Regions from separate parts of the Pseudomonas sp. NFX1 genome, predicted to be linked through region 1. Evidence: riboswitches for the same ligand, from Rfam matches in the RefSeq annotation. Region 1 holds a riboswitch; each other region holds the start of a gene.
The links. A riboswitch is a leader RNA that binds a small molecule or an ion and turns the genes downstream of it on or off. The one in region 1 is predicted to bind cobalamin.
Positions count from the first base shown of each region.

Region 2: another riboswitch for cobalamin. It lies ahead of DJ563_RS03640 (ABC transporter substrate-binding protein); the one in region 1 lies ahead of cobW (cobalamin biosynthesis protein CobW).
Region 3: another riboswitch for cobalamin. It lies ahead of DJ563_RS09720 (TonB-dependent receptor); the one in region 1 lies ahead of cobW (cobalamin biosynthesis protein CobW).

Region 1 is NZ_CP169366.1:1,814,588-1,818,614, forward strand. It holds gene cobN (cobaltochelatase subunit CobN) at 1-1,746, opposite strand, end outside; gene cobW (cobalamin biosynthesis protein CobW) at 1,750-2,817, opposite strand; cobalamin riboswitch at 2,917-3,129, opposite strand; gene DJ563_RS07845 (glyoxalase superfamily protein) at 3,241-3,618, shown strand; gene DJ563_RS07850 (hypothetical protein) at 3,615-3,974, shown strand.
Region 2 is NZ_CP169366.1:822,792-826,818, forward strand. It holds gene DJ563_RS03635 (FecCD family ABC transporter permease) at 1-984, opposite strand, end outside; gene DJ563_RS03640 (ABC transporter substrate-binding protein) at 984-1,994, opposite strand; cobalamin riboswitch at 2,122-2,314, opposite strand; gene DJ563_RS03645 (DUF1624 domain-containing protein) at 2,343-3,509, opposite strand; gene DJ563_RS03650 (outer membrane beta-barrel protein) at 3,770-4,027, shown strand, end outside.
Region 3 is NZ_CP169366.1:2,228,030-2,232,056, forward strand. It holds gene DJ563_RS09715 (ABC transporter ATP-binding protein) at 1-375, opposite strand, end outside; gene DJ563_RS09720 (TonB-dependent receptor) at 422-2,560, opposite strand; cobalamin riboswitch at 2,669-2,875, opposite strand; gene DJ563_RS09725 (cation:proton antiporter) at 3,001-4,027, shown strand, end outside.

The sequences.
Region 1 (4,027 bases):
GTAGATGTTCGGCAACGGGCCAAGCAGCGCGTCTGGCCAGCATTGCGCCGACAGGCCGACCCCTTTGCCGGGCAGCCACTCCAGATTGCCGTGCTTGCCAACATGAATGACCGCATCGGCAGCAAAGGCATGGCGCAGCCAGAAATGAAACGCCAGGTACCCGTGTGGCGGCACCAGATCGGGGTCGTGGTACACCGCACTTTGATCAACCTGGTAGCCGCGTGCCGGCTGGATACCGACGAAGGTCTGGCCGAAGCGCAGGCCTGCCACCATCAGCCGCCCACTGCGGTACATGGGGTCGTGTTCCGGCGCGCCCCAACGCTCCAGCACCGCTTGGCGATTGGCCTCCGGCAGGCGGGAAAACGCTGCCTGATAGTCATCCAGGCTCAGGCTCTGCGCGCAGGGGCGCTGGTCCAGATGGTCGAGGTCGTTGGTCACGCCGCCCAGCAACTGGTGGATCAATTGGGTGCCCGTGCCCGGCAGGTCGGCCAGCGGATACCCTTCGCCCTGCAGCGCCTTGAGGATGTTCAACGCAGCCGCCGGCGTGTCCAGCCCCACACCGTTGCCGATGCGGCCGTCGCGGGTCGGGTAGTTGGCCAGCACCAGGGCCACGCGCTTCTGGCCATTGGGCAAGCGGGCCAGCGCTACCCAGCGCCGGGCCAGTTCAGCGACGAAGTCCATGCGCTCGGGATGGGCGCGGTAGCAGACCACGTCGGACTGGCTGCGCTCGCTGCGCCAGGCCATGTCCTTGAAGCTGACCGGGCGCGTGATGATGCGCCCGTCCAGCTCCGGCAAGGCAATGTGCATGGCCAGGTCGCGCGCGCCCAGGCCTTGCTCGCTGGTTTCCCAGGTGGGTTGGTTGTCTTGCGCGCAAATAGCCTGCAGTACCGGGATATCGCGGCGGAACGGGCGCAGGTTGGGGCGCTCAGGGCTGGACAAGGCAAACCCCGTGGTATTGATCAACACCTCGGCACCGACCTCGTCCAGCCAGGCTTCGACCTGTTCCAGGCAGGCGATTTCCTTGAGGCTGGCGACGGCGATCGGCAAAGGGTTGACCCCGGCCGCCAGCAAGCGCTCGCAGAATACGTCGATGAATGCGGTATTGGCCGCCTGCAGGTGAGAGCGGTAGAACAGCAGCGGTGCCACCGGGTGTTCCGGGTGCCACTGCGCATACCAGTCTTCAAGCGCTGCACTGCCCTTGGCCGGGTGGTACACCGAGGTGCGCGGCAAGGGCTGCGGCTCGTCCCAGCCATAATCGCGGCCCAGCCACTGGTTGGCCAGGCAGTTGAAGAGGTTGATGGCGTTGGCCTTGCCGCCCTGGCGCAGGTAGTGCCAGAGGCGCTCGGCCTGCTCGCCGGTCACCGTGCCCAGGCCGGTCAGCTCCGGGTCCGGGCGGTCGTCGCCCGGCACCAGGATCAGTTGCACGCCCTGGGCCGCCAGTGCGACCAGTTGCTCTACGCCATAGCGCCAGTAGCCAACGCCACCGTGCAGCGACACGAGGATGACCTTGGCATGGCGCAGCACCTGGTCGACATACAGGTCGACCGAGGCATGGTTCTGCACCTGCATCGGGTTGGCCAGGCGCAAACTGGGGAAGTCGTCAGGCAATTGCTCGGCCGTGTCGGCGAGCAATGCCAGGTGTGAATCACCGCTGCAGAGGATCACCAGATCGGCGGGGCTCTGGCCGAGGTCGGCGATGCTGTCATCCGGCACGAAGCCGCCGGGCTGGGTCCGCAGCAGGTGCATGGGTCAGGCGCCCAGTGCTTGGCGCAGACGCGCTTCGAGTTGCGCAGCGTCAAGCTCTTGACCGATCAGTACCAAGCGCGTGATACGCGGCTCGTCGGCGCGCCAAGCGCGGTCGAAGTGCTTGTCGAAACGGGTACCCACGCCCTGCACCAGCAGGCGCATTGGCTTGCCCGGGATGGCGGCAAAGCCTTTGGCGCGGAGAATGCCGAACTCGACCACCAGTTGGGTCAGGGCATCGAGCAACAGGCTTTCGTCAGCCTCGGGCAGGTCGATGGAGATAGAATCAAAGGCGTCGTGGTCATGATCGTCGTGGTCGTCGCCATCGTGGTGCGAATCATGGTGAGTACGGCGGCCATCGATGTGCGCCTCGGACTCGGCGCCCACCCCCAGCAGCACTTCCAGCGGCAGGCGACCGCTGCTGGCCTCGACCACCTTGACGGCGGGCGGCAGCTCTTCAGCCACTTCGGCACGGACCTTGGCCAGGCCTTCGGCGTCGATCAGGTCGGCCTTGTTCAGCACCACCAGGTCGGCACTGGCCAACTGGTCGGCGAACAGTTCGTGCAGCGGCGACTCGTGGTCCAGGTTAGGGTCGAGTTTGCGCTGTGCATCCACCTGGTCCGGGTAGGCGGCAAAGGTACCGGCCGCCACGGCCGGGCTGTCGACCACGGTGATCACCGCGTCGACGGTGCAGGCGTTGCGGATTTCCGGCCACTGGAAGGCCTGTACCAACGGCTTGGGCAAAGCCAGGCCACTGGTTTCGATGAGGATGTGGTCGAGGTCACCACGGCGCGCGACCAATTCGCGCATTACCGGGAAGAATTCTTCCTGTACGGTACAGCACAGGCAGCCATTGGCCAGTTCGTAAACGCGGCCGCTGGCTTCTTCTTCGGTGCAGCCGATGCTGCACTGCTTGAGAATTTCGCCGTCGATGCCCAGCTCGCCGAATTCGTTGACGATCACCGCGATACGGCGGCCCTGGGCGTTGTCGAGCATATGGCGCAGCAAGGTGGTCTTGCCCGAGCCGAGGAAGCCGGTAACGATGGTGACGGGGAGTTTGGCCAGTGTTTTCATGTCGCGGTGCCCTTGGCAGATGGCGCGGGCATGCAGGACGACAGCCACGGGCCAGGTCGGCCGGGCTTGTTCGCCACCGGATCACCCCGCCCGGTTGAAAGTCGAAAGCGCTTCGAGGCAGGTCTCCTGGCTCGCACCATGCCTGCTGCTCGGTAAAGAGCAAGGCGGGCCGGATGACGCCTTCCCGCGCGCTTGCGCAGTGGCTGTGTCGATCCTTTGTCGGTGCTTACAGTTGCGGGGGCAGCCGCGGCATGTACCGCGTTCCCGTCTTAGCTTCGGCCTGGCCGAAGAACCTCGAACAGGCAAGGCTACGCAGTGGCCGGCAGGTGGTCAACCATTGCCGTCGGCCCGGCAGCCAGAGACGCGCAGGCGACCGCCTAACTGCGCTACAGTGGCACCTTTGCCAACGGTCAAGGACGCCTTATGCCGCTCGCCGCCGCCATCCCGGTACTGCGTATTTTTTCGGTCGACAAGGCCAAAGAGTTCTACCTCGATTTTCTCGGTTTCAGCCTCGACTGGGAGCACCGCTTCAGCCCGGACTTGCCCCTGTACGCGCAAATTCATCGCGACGGGCTGATACTGCACCTGACCGAGCACCATGGAGACGCTACCCCTGGTTCAACCGTATTTGCCCGTATTGACGACCTGCGCGCCCTCGAAGGCGAACTGCAGGCCAAACGCTACGGCTACGCCCGCCCTGAGGCCGAAAGGCTGGACTGGGGCCTGCAGATGCAGGTGTACGACCCGTTCGGCAACCGCCTGCGTTTTTGCCAGCAAATAGATAATGAGGCCGCCCAATGAAGGCTATGGGTAAGCGCGAGGTGGCACGCGTGGAGCGTGAACTGGTAGTTTGCCTGACGGAGGCCTGCGAAACGGCCAAGGCAGAAATCGTCGGGTTCACCTGGCTCACCCACCGCCTCGACCCCGACAACTTTCCCGCAAGCTTGCGCATCACCTGGGTTTTCCAGCGCGAGGCAGACAAAGCTGCAGCGCTGGCTGGGGTGGCCAAGGCGCGCATGCTGGCGCTGACCTGTCAGGCGCTGGATGAAGTAGGGATACGCTTGGATCATCCGGCCTGGCATGTGCGTTTTGACAGTGAAGAGGCCTGTAGCCGCAGCCACAACGGTGACTGGAACAAGCGCCTGCAAGTGCACTGAGGCCTATCGGCGGACGGCGCTTTACCTGCCTTCACCGGTTCGATACGATCCGT
Region 2 (4,027 bases), 990 kb from region 1:
CGCGAACACCGGTGCGCCGATCAGCGCGGTGACCACGCCCACCGGGATCACCTGGCCTGTGATCAGCGTGCGCGACAGGATATCCGCAGTGATCAGAAACAATGCCCCACCCAGTGCGCTGGCCGGCAGCAGGCGGCTATGCCCGGGGCCGAGCAGCAAGCGCAGGGCGTGGGGGATCACCAGCCCGACAAAACCGATGGCGCCGACGATGGACACCATCACTGCGGTCACCAGCGCGGCGCAACTGATCAACAGCAATTGGGTACGCCGCACCGGGATCCCCAGTGACGCCGCCGAATCGGTGCCGAAGGTGAAGGCATCCAGTGCGCGGCGATGCCACAGGCACACCACCAGCCCGAACAGCGCCACCGGCAATGCCAGCCACACCGACGGCCAGCGCACGCCGCTGAGGTTGCCCAGCAGCCAGAACAGAATGCCGCGTGCCTGTTCGGCGGTGGCCGACTTGGTGATGAGAAAGGCGGTAAGGGCGGTGAACAGCTGCGAGCCGGCAATGCCGGCAAGGATCACCTGAGCATTGTTGTTGCTTGGCCCGGCAGCGCGGGCCAGCACCAGCACCAGCGCGAACGCCGCCAGCGCGCCGATGAAGGCACCGCCAGACATGCTCAGGGCCACGCTGCCCAGCCCCAGCAGGCCGACCAGCACCGCGCCGGTCGAGGCGCCAGCGGACAACCCCAGCAGGTAGGGTTCGGCCAGCGGGTTGCGCAGCAGCGCCTGCAGGATCACCCCGCACGTGGCCAGCCCGGCGCCGCAGGCGGCTGCCACCAGGGTGCGGGTCAGGCGGTAGTTCCAGACGATCCCGGCGTCGATCGGGTCGACCGGGTAACCGGCCTGCCACAGGTGATTGGCCAGCACCTGGTAGACCACGCTAGGCGCCAGGTCGCTCTCGCCGATCGCGGTACCGGCCAGCAGCGCGGCGCACAGGGCTGCCAAGGCCAGGACGCTGTAAGGCAACAAGCGGCTCATCACTGTGCCGCTTTACCGCTGGCGAACGCCGCAGACAGGGTCTGCAAGCCTCGGAACAGGCGGATGCCGGCCTGCATGGCGTCGGCGTCGAGGACGATGATGCGGTCGTGCTTCACCGCGTCCATGTTGCGGGTTACCGGGTCGTTGCGCAGGAATTCGAGTTTTTTCTGGTAGTCGTCTGCCGGGAAGCGGCGGCGGTCCATGCGGGCGATGATCAGCCAGGTCGGGTTGGCCTTGGCCAGGGTTTCCCAGCCCACGGTCGGCCATTCTTCGGTGGACTCGACCACGTTGCGTACGCCCAGGGTGCGCAGCATGAAGTCGGCGACGCCTTGGCGGCCAGCCACATAGGGGTCGATATCCAGGTCGGCGCTGGAGAACCAGAACAGCGCCGAGGTGTTGGACAGGTCCTTGCCGGCCAGTTGCGCCTTGGCGCTGTCCAGGCGGCCCATGAGGTCGGCGTTCAGCGCCGCACCGCGGTCCTGCACGTCGAAGATCTCGGCCAGCTGGCTGACGCTTTTATAGATGCTGTCGACCTGGAATGCCTGCAGGCGGGTGCCATCGGCACCCACCAGGTTGTCCTTGCCTTCGCAGTCCGACGGCAACAGGTAGGTCGGGATCTTCAACTCGTCGAACTGTTCACGGGTACCCACCACGCCTTGTGCGCCGACCATCCACTCGAATTGCACTGCCACCAACTGCGGACGCTTGCCTACCACAGCCTCGAAGCTCGGGTCGTTGTCGGCCAGGCGCTCGACCCTGTCGTTCATGGCCTTGAACTCGGGCAGCACGTTGTTGAACCACAGCGACGTGCCCGCCAGCGTGTGGCCCAGGCCCAGTGCATAGAGGATTTCGGTGCCGGCCTGGCCGATGGTGACCGCACGCTCGGGGGCGTGGGCGAAGGTCTGTGGCATGCCGCAGTTGTCGACCGTGAGCGGGTAGTGGGTGGCAGCGGCCTGGGCCAGGCCGGTGAGGCCGAGGCCAGCGATCAGGGCGGCAATACGGGGCAGCATGGTGGGCGATCTCCTATCGAATGGTTCACGGCATGAACGCACGGACAGGCATCGCCGATGCCCCTTGCGCAGGGCAGGGGGCAGCACCCGCAAACGGGTGGAGATGGCCATCCCGGACACCCCGCCGGTTGGTGGATTTTCGCCGGCAGGTCTCCTGACTGGTGCGTCATGGCCCGGCTCCAGCCTTCCCGGATTGATCCAGTGGCATCGATGGAGCAGGCTCGGCACCTACAGTTGCGGGGGCAGTTCCGTTTGGCCCGGTGACGGGCCTGGGATTCCCTATTGATTCCGTGGTGGAAACCGGCGGCCCGCATGGTAGACCATCAGGCAGCCGGGTGAAAACGCTTTTCAGAAGTACTTCAGCAAGGTGATGTCACGCCGCCGTGCCTTCAAACGGGCGAACCCGCGTACCGGCAGGTACAGCGACACGGCCAGCAACGCGGCACTCAGCCACACCGCGGTGATGCCGTCGAAGCCGAAATAATCACCCTGGTTGTGGCCGAACAGGGCGACGCAGGCCAGGTACAACAGCTTCAGCACATACAGGTGCAGCAGGTAGAAAAACATCGGTGCTGCGCCGTACACCGCAAGGGCGCTGATCCAGCGCGCCTGGCCGACGCGCTCGAAGCCGCGCAACAGCAGCAGGCCGCAGCCTAGCGTGAGGGCGAGGAACAGCAAGCTGGGCGGGTACTTGGTGATGTTGAAGAAGCTCATCAGCGTCTGCGTCAACGTCGGGTACCCGCTCCAGGGCGCTTCGCCATAGCCGTTGAGCATGCGCAGCACGATAAAGCCGAGCAGCGCGATCGCCCCGGCCAGCAACAGCCGGTGTTGGCGTTGACCTGCGTCGCTGTTGCGGGCGAACCAGGGGCCGAGGCCGTAGCCCAGGGCGATCACGCCGATCCAGGGCAGCACGGGGTACGAGGTGCGCAGGCGCAGGTTGTCGGAAAACGCCAGCCAGCCGCGGTCATGCAGGATCGCCCACGGCACGTGCATGGCCGATTCTGCGCCGAAGTGCAGGTGGTCGAGCAGGTTGTGGCCGCCGACGATGATTGCACCCAGGGCGATCAGCGCAGCACGTGGCAACCACACCAGCAGCGACAGCGCGATCATGCTCACGCCGATGGCCCAGATCACTTGCAGGTAGACCACGCTGGGGGGCAGCTGGAAGGTCCAGGCGAAGTTGACCAAGGTGAACTCCAGCACCACCAGAAACAGCCCGCGCTTGAACAGGAAGGCGCAGACGTCGCTGCGGCCCTGATACTTCTCGCCATACAACCAGGCCGACAAGCCAGTCAGCAGGACGAACACCGGCGCACACAGGTGGGCCAGGGTGCGGCTGAAGAACAGCGATGGGTCGGTGGCGTCGATGGCCATCGGGTCGCTGACCTGGCTATGCAGGAAAAAGGTCTCGCGGACGTGGTCCAGGAGCATGAACAGGATCACCAGGCCACGCAGGGCATCGATGCTCTGCAGGCGCTGGGTGAGGAGAGTGGGGGTTGCGCTGGCGCTGGTCATGAGGGGTCGCTGGTAGGAATGGAGTGTTGTTATGAAATGTTATCTTATATCTTTATTCGGGTTTCCGGCAATGACGGTTTAGGTTGAATTCAGCCGTGCACCCCACCAACTACCTTGCGCGTCAATTTCTGGCGCCCCAGAAATACCCTTTAAAAACATCACATTGCGCGTTCTAACTGATTTCTTTTCGAACTTTCTCGACAGCGTGTGTCTCGAACCGATCGTTCATCATTTATTCACAAGTCATGGAGACTCCACGCATGTCCGCTCGTCATCTGCTGCGTCACACCTGCCTGCTCGCCTTGATCGCATCGCCCCTGGCGGCCACCGCCGCGCCCAGTACCGACCCCCTGTTCACCTTCGGCCTGCTGGGTGCCTACGACAAATTCAAGTTCGAAGGGGGAAGCGAAACCGACAAGGAGCACCTGGGCCAGGGCGGTGTGTTCGCTACCTTCGGCAACAAGATGACCGCCGAATCCGGCTTCATCTATCAGGTCGGCGCCGAGGCCAAGTACGGC
Region 3 (4,027 bases), 410 kb from region 1:
TACGTGCCGGGCATCCTCGGCACTGTCGCCATCGAACAGGCCCTTGTGCGGCGCGCGGCCCATGGCAACCACCTCGGCAACGCTCAAGCCGAACTCATCGGGGAACTCCTGCAGCACCACCGCGATGCGTTGTGCGCACCAACGCGCGCTGCGCTGCCAGATGTCATCCGCGCCAAGGCTCACCCGGCCTAGGTCAGGTGGGTTGGCGCGGTAGGCGCAGCGCAGCAGGCTGGTCTTGCCGCTGCCATTGGGACCGATCAGGCCGACGAACTCGCCCTGCCCCACGTGCAGGTCCACGCCTTGCAACAGCGGGCGCGGTGCCCGCCCCCGTTCCTGCGGGGCCCAGGCGAGGGCCTCGATGTGCAGTTGCGTCATGGGCATCACCTCCAGGAGGCACCGGCCAAAGACCGGTGCGACAGGCTCAGAAGCTGTAGTCAGCCGTGACGAAGAATGAGCGCGGCTCACCCAGGTACCACTGCCGGCCGTTGTTACCGGTGGTGATGGCGTACTGGCGATCGAACAGGTTGTTCAACTGCAGGCCCAGGGTCAGGTCCGGTTGCACGTGCCAGTCGACAGTGGCGTCGACCACGGTGTAGCTGGGCACCTGAACGGTATTGGCGTTGTCGGCGTAACGGCTGTCGACATAACGCGCCCCGGCACCGGCACTGAAGCGTTGGCCGAAGTCCTTGCTCAACCACAGGTTGGCGGAACGGCGTGGCACCTCGGTGGGCTGGTTGCCGGAATAGTCGTCGGTACCATTGGTAAATTCGTCATACTCTGCCCGCACCCAGGCGGCGTTGGCGGACAGCTGCACGTCGTAGGGCAGGCGCAGTTCGAGGGTGGCTTCGATACCGTCCGACGACTGCTGGCCGACCTGCTGTTGCAGCGTCGGGTTGAGCGGGTCGGTGCTCAGCAGCTTTTTCTTGACGATGTGGTACGCCGCCAAGGTCCACTCCCCTCGCCCCTCGGGCAGCATCTGCTTGATGCCCACTTCGGTTTGCTTGGCGGTGCTCAGGTCCCACTGCTGCTGAGCGGCGTCGAGGGTCAGCAGGTCGCTTACGCCTTCGGTACTGGTGGCGTACTGGCCGTAGACCGACAGGTCTTCGGTAACCGCGAACACCAGCCCGGCGCGCCAGTTGTTGCCGGACAAGCTGCGGTCGGTGCGGGTATCGGTATCCAGGTCGTCGCTGTGCAAGTGCACCTGGTCGCGGCGCACACCGGTGATCAGCGACAGGCGCTCGGTCAACTGCGTGCGGTTCTCGGCGAACAGCGAAAACTGCTTGGCCTGGTTGGCTTCGCGCGAGCGGAAGGGGTCGTTGCTGATGTATTCGCCGCCCCCCGAACCCGACAACGGCACCGTATCGGTCAGGGTGTTGCCGAAGTCGTGTTTGCGCACGAAGCGGATCGTGTTGTAGTCGGCGCCCACCACGGTCTGGCTGTCCAGGCCGAACAGCGAGTGTTGCAAGGTGAACGACTGGCGGTCACCGAGCTGTTCCTGGGTCTGCTTGATGCTGATGAAGCTGCTGCGGCGCACCTGGTCACCTGGCAACCAGGTGTAGGTCTCGGCGTTGCGCCAGCGACGCTGGGCCTTGAGGAAGTACAACTGGTTGCTGGCGGTCAGGTTGTCGTTGATCACCCAGTCGGTCACCAGGCGCGTGGACTGGTCGTTGTAATGCAGCTCGGCGTTGTCGACGTTGTAATTGTGATCGCGCAGCGACTCGCGGTAGTGCCCACCCACCAACGGCGTACCCATGTATTGCTGCGGGTTCTGGTCACCGTAGTCGTGGCTGAGGGTGAAGCTCAGCTCATCACTGGGCTGCCAGCGCAGCGAGCCGCTGATGGCGAGGCTCTGCGAGTCGCCGCGGTCGACCCAGCCGTTGCTGGCCTGTTTGTTCAGGTTCAGGCGATAGCTCAAGGTATCGGTCAGCGAACCACCGCTGTCCAGGGCCATCTGCCGGCGGTCATCCGAGCCGTAGCCCAGGCGCAGGTGGTTGCGGATTTCACCCTCGAACGGCTTCTTCGGCACCACGTTGATCACCGCGCCGGTGGCGCCCTCCCCGTACAGCACCGATGCCGGGCCGCGCAGCACATCGATGCGCTCTACCGACCAGGTGTCCACCGGGAAGGTCACCGTGCCGGCGCCTACGTACAGCCGGGTGCCGTCGTACAGCTGCATGGTCGAACTGTGCCCGGTAAAGCCACGGGCCGACAGCGCCGTGCCGCCGTTGCCGGGGGTGCCGATGAAGGTGATGCCGGGCGAACGGGTAACCGCGTCCTGAACCGTTGCGTTGTTGCGCTTGAGGATTTGCTCGGCACTGATGCTGGTCACGCTGGCGGGTGTTTCCAGCGGCGTCAGGCCAAGCCGCGAGCCACTGGTGCCTGGGGTATGCAGGTCGGGCTGCGGGTTGCGCTCGGCCGTGCCGGTAATGTCCGTGGCCGGCAGCGCCAGGGCGTTGTCCGCCTCGGCGGCGTGGGCTGCAACGCTAAGGAAAACACAGGGCACCAGGCTTGCATGCAGCAGCGGGCCTGGCAAAGAACTGAACAGCGAATAACGGGACATGTCGTTCCACTTGAAGCAGGAATGAAAGAATCCCGGGGGAACAACGCAAAGGGGCATCGCAGGCGCGCACGCCTACGGAAACCGGCCTGCGCCCGCCCACCGCGGGTTTGCCAAACGATGCTTCAGGCCGGTCTCCGGGCTCGCGAGGGGCATGAAGCATTCACCTTCCCATGCCGTGGCACAGTGGTGTGTTGAATGCTTCGCTCGCATACCGTTGCGGGGGCAGCGCCGGACTGATCATCGCTCGATGACGAACCGGCTTCCCGTTTCACCCCATGCACGGCGGCAGGGGGCACCTGAAACAGGCGCGCAGATGACCATCAAAATGCCGCTACGTCAACCGCCCTGTACAGCGCAAAGGCGCTGCTACGCGACAGCAACGGCTAGACTGACTGTCTGTACCCGCGTCACAACCCGACTCGCTGGAGGCACCTGCGCACATGAGTTTCATTGTCTGGGTGGCCATGCTCGGCGCCGTCTTGCTGCTGCTGGCGCTGACTTCCTCTTACCTGCGCTGGATCCCTGTCACCACCTCGGTGGTGTGCCTGGGGCTGGGCGTAGGCCTTGGCCCGGGCGGCCTCGGGCTGCTGCAACTCGACCTGCCCCAGGCCAGCGGCTGGATGGAGCACCTGACCGAGGTCGCTGTGTTGTTTTCCCTGTTCGTCAGCGGCCTCAAGCTGCGCCTGCCGCTGAGCAGCCGCAGTTGGCGGGTGGCCTTCTTCCTGGCCGGGCCCGTGATGCTGGCCTGCATCGCGGGGGTCAGTCTGGTGCTGCACTACGGCCTGCACCTGGGCTGGGGGGTGTCGGTGCTGATTGGCGCCATCCTGGCCCCGACCGACCCGGTGCTGGCCACGCTGGTACAGGTCAACGACGCGCAGGACTACGACCGGGTGCGCTTCAGCCTGTCGGGCGAAGCGGGGCTCAACGATGGCATCGCCTTTCCGTTCGTGATCCTCGGCCTGCTGCTGGTGCAGGGCGCCGAAGGCAGCCAGTGGCTTACCGACTGGCTGTTGCAGGACGTGCTGTGGGCGGTACCCGCAGGCTTGCTCAGTGGCTACTGGATGGGGCGCGGCCTTGGGCACTTGAGCCTGTACCTGCGCACCCAGCATGCCGACAGCACGCTTTCGCCCAACGACTACCTGGCACTGGCGCTGATTGCCATGGCTTATGTGGTCGCCGACCTGATCCATGGCTATGGCTTTCTCGCGGTATTCGCGGCGGGGCTCGGCCTGCGACAGGCCGAGGTGCACACCAGCCCCACCCCGCAAGCGCCCGCCGAGCACCTTGTACAGCCCGTCGTCGGTCACCAGCATGTCGCCCCGGAGCATGCGGTGAAAGGGGATATCGCCGCACTGGAAGACACACAGGTCGCAGCGGGCATCATGCTCGGCGACATGCTCTCGTTCGGCGGGCTGGTGGAGCGGGCGATGGAGGTCTTTCTGGTGACGTTGCTCGGGGTCGTGTTGA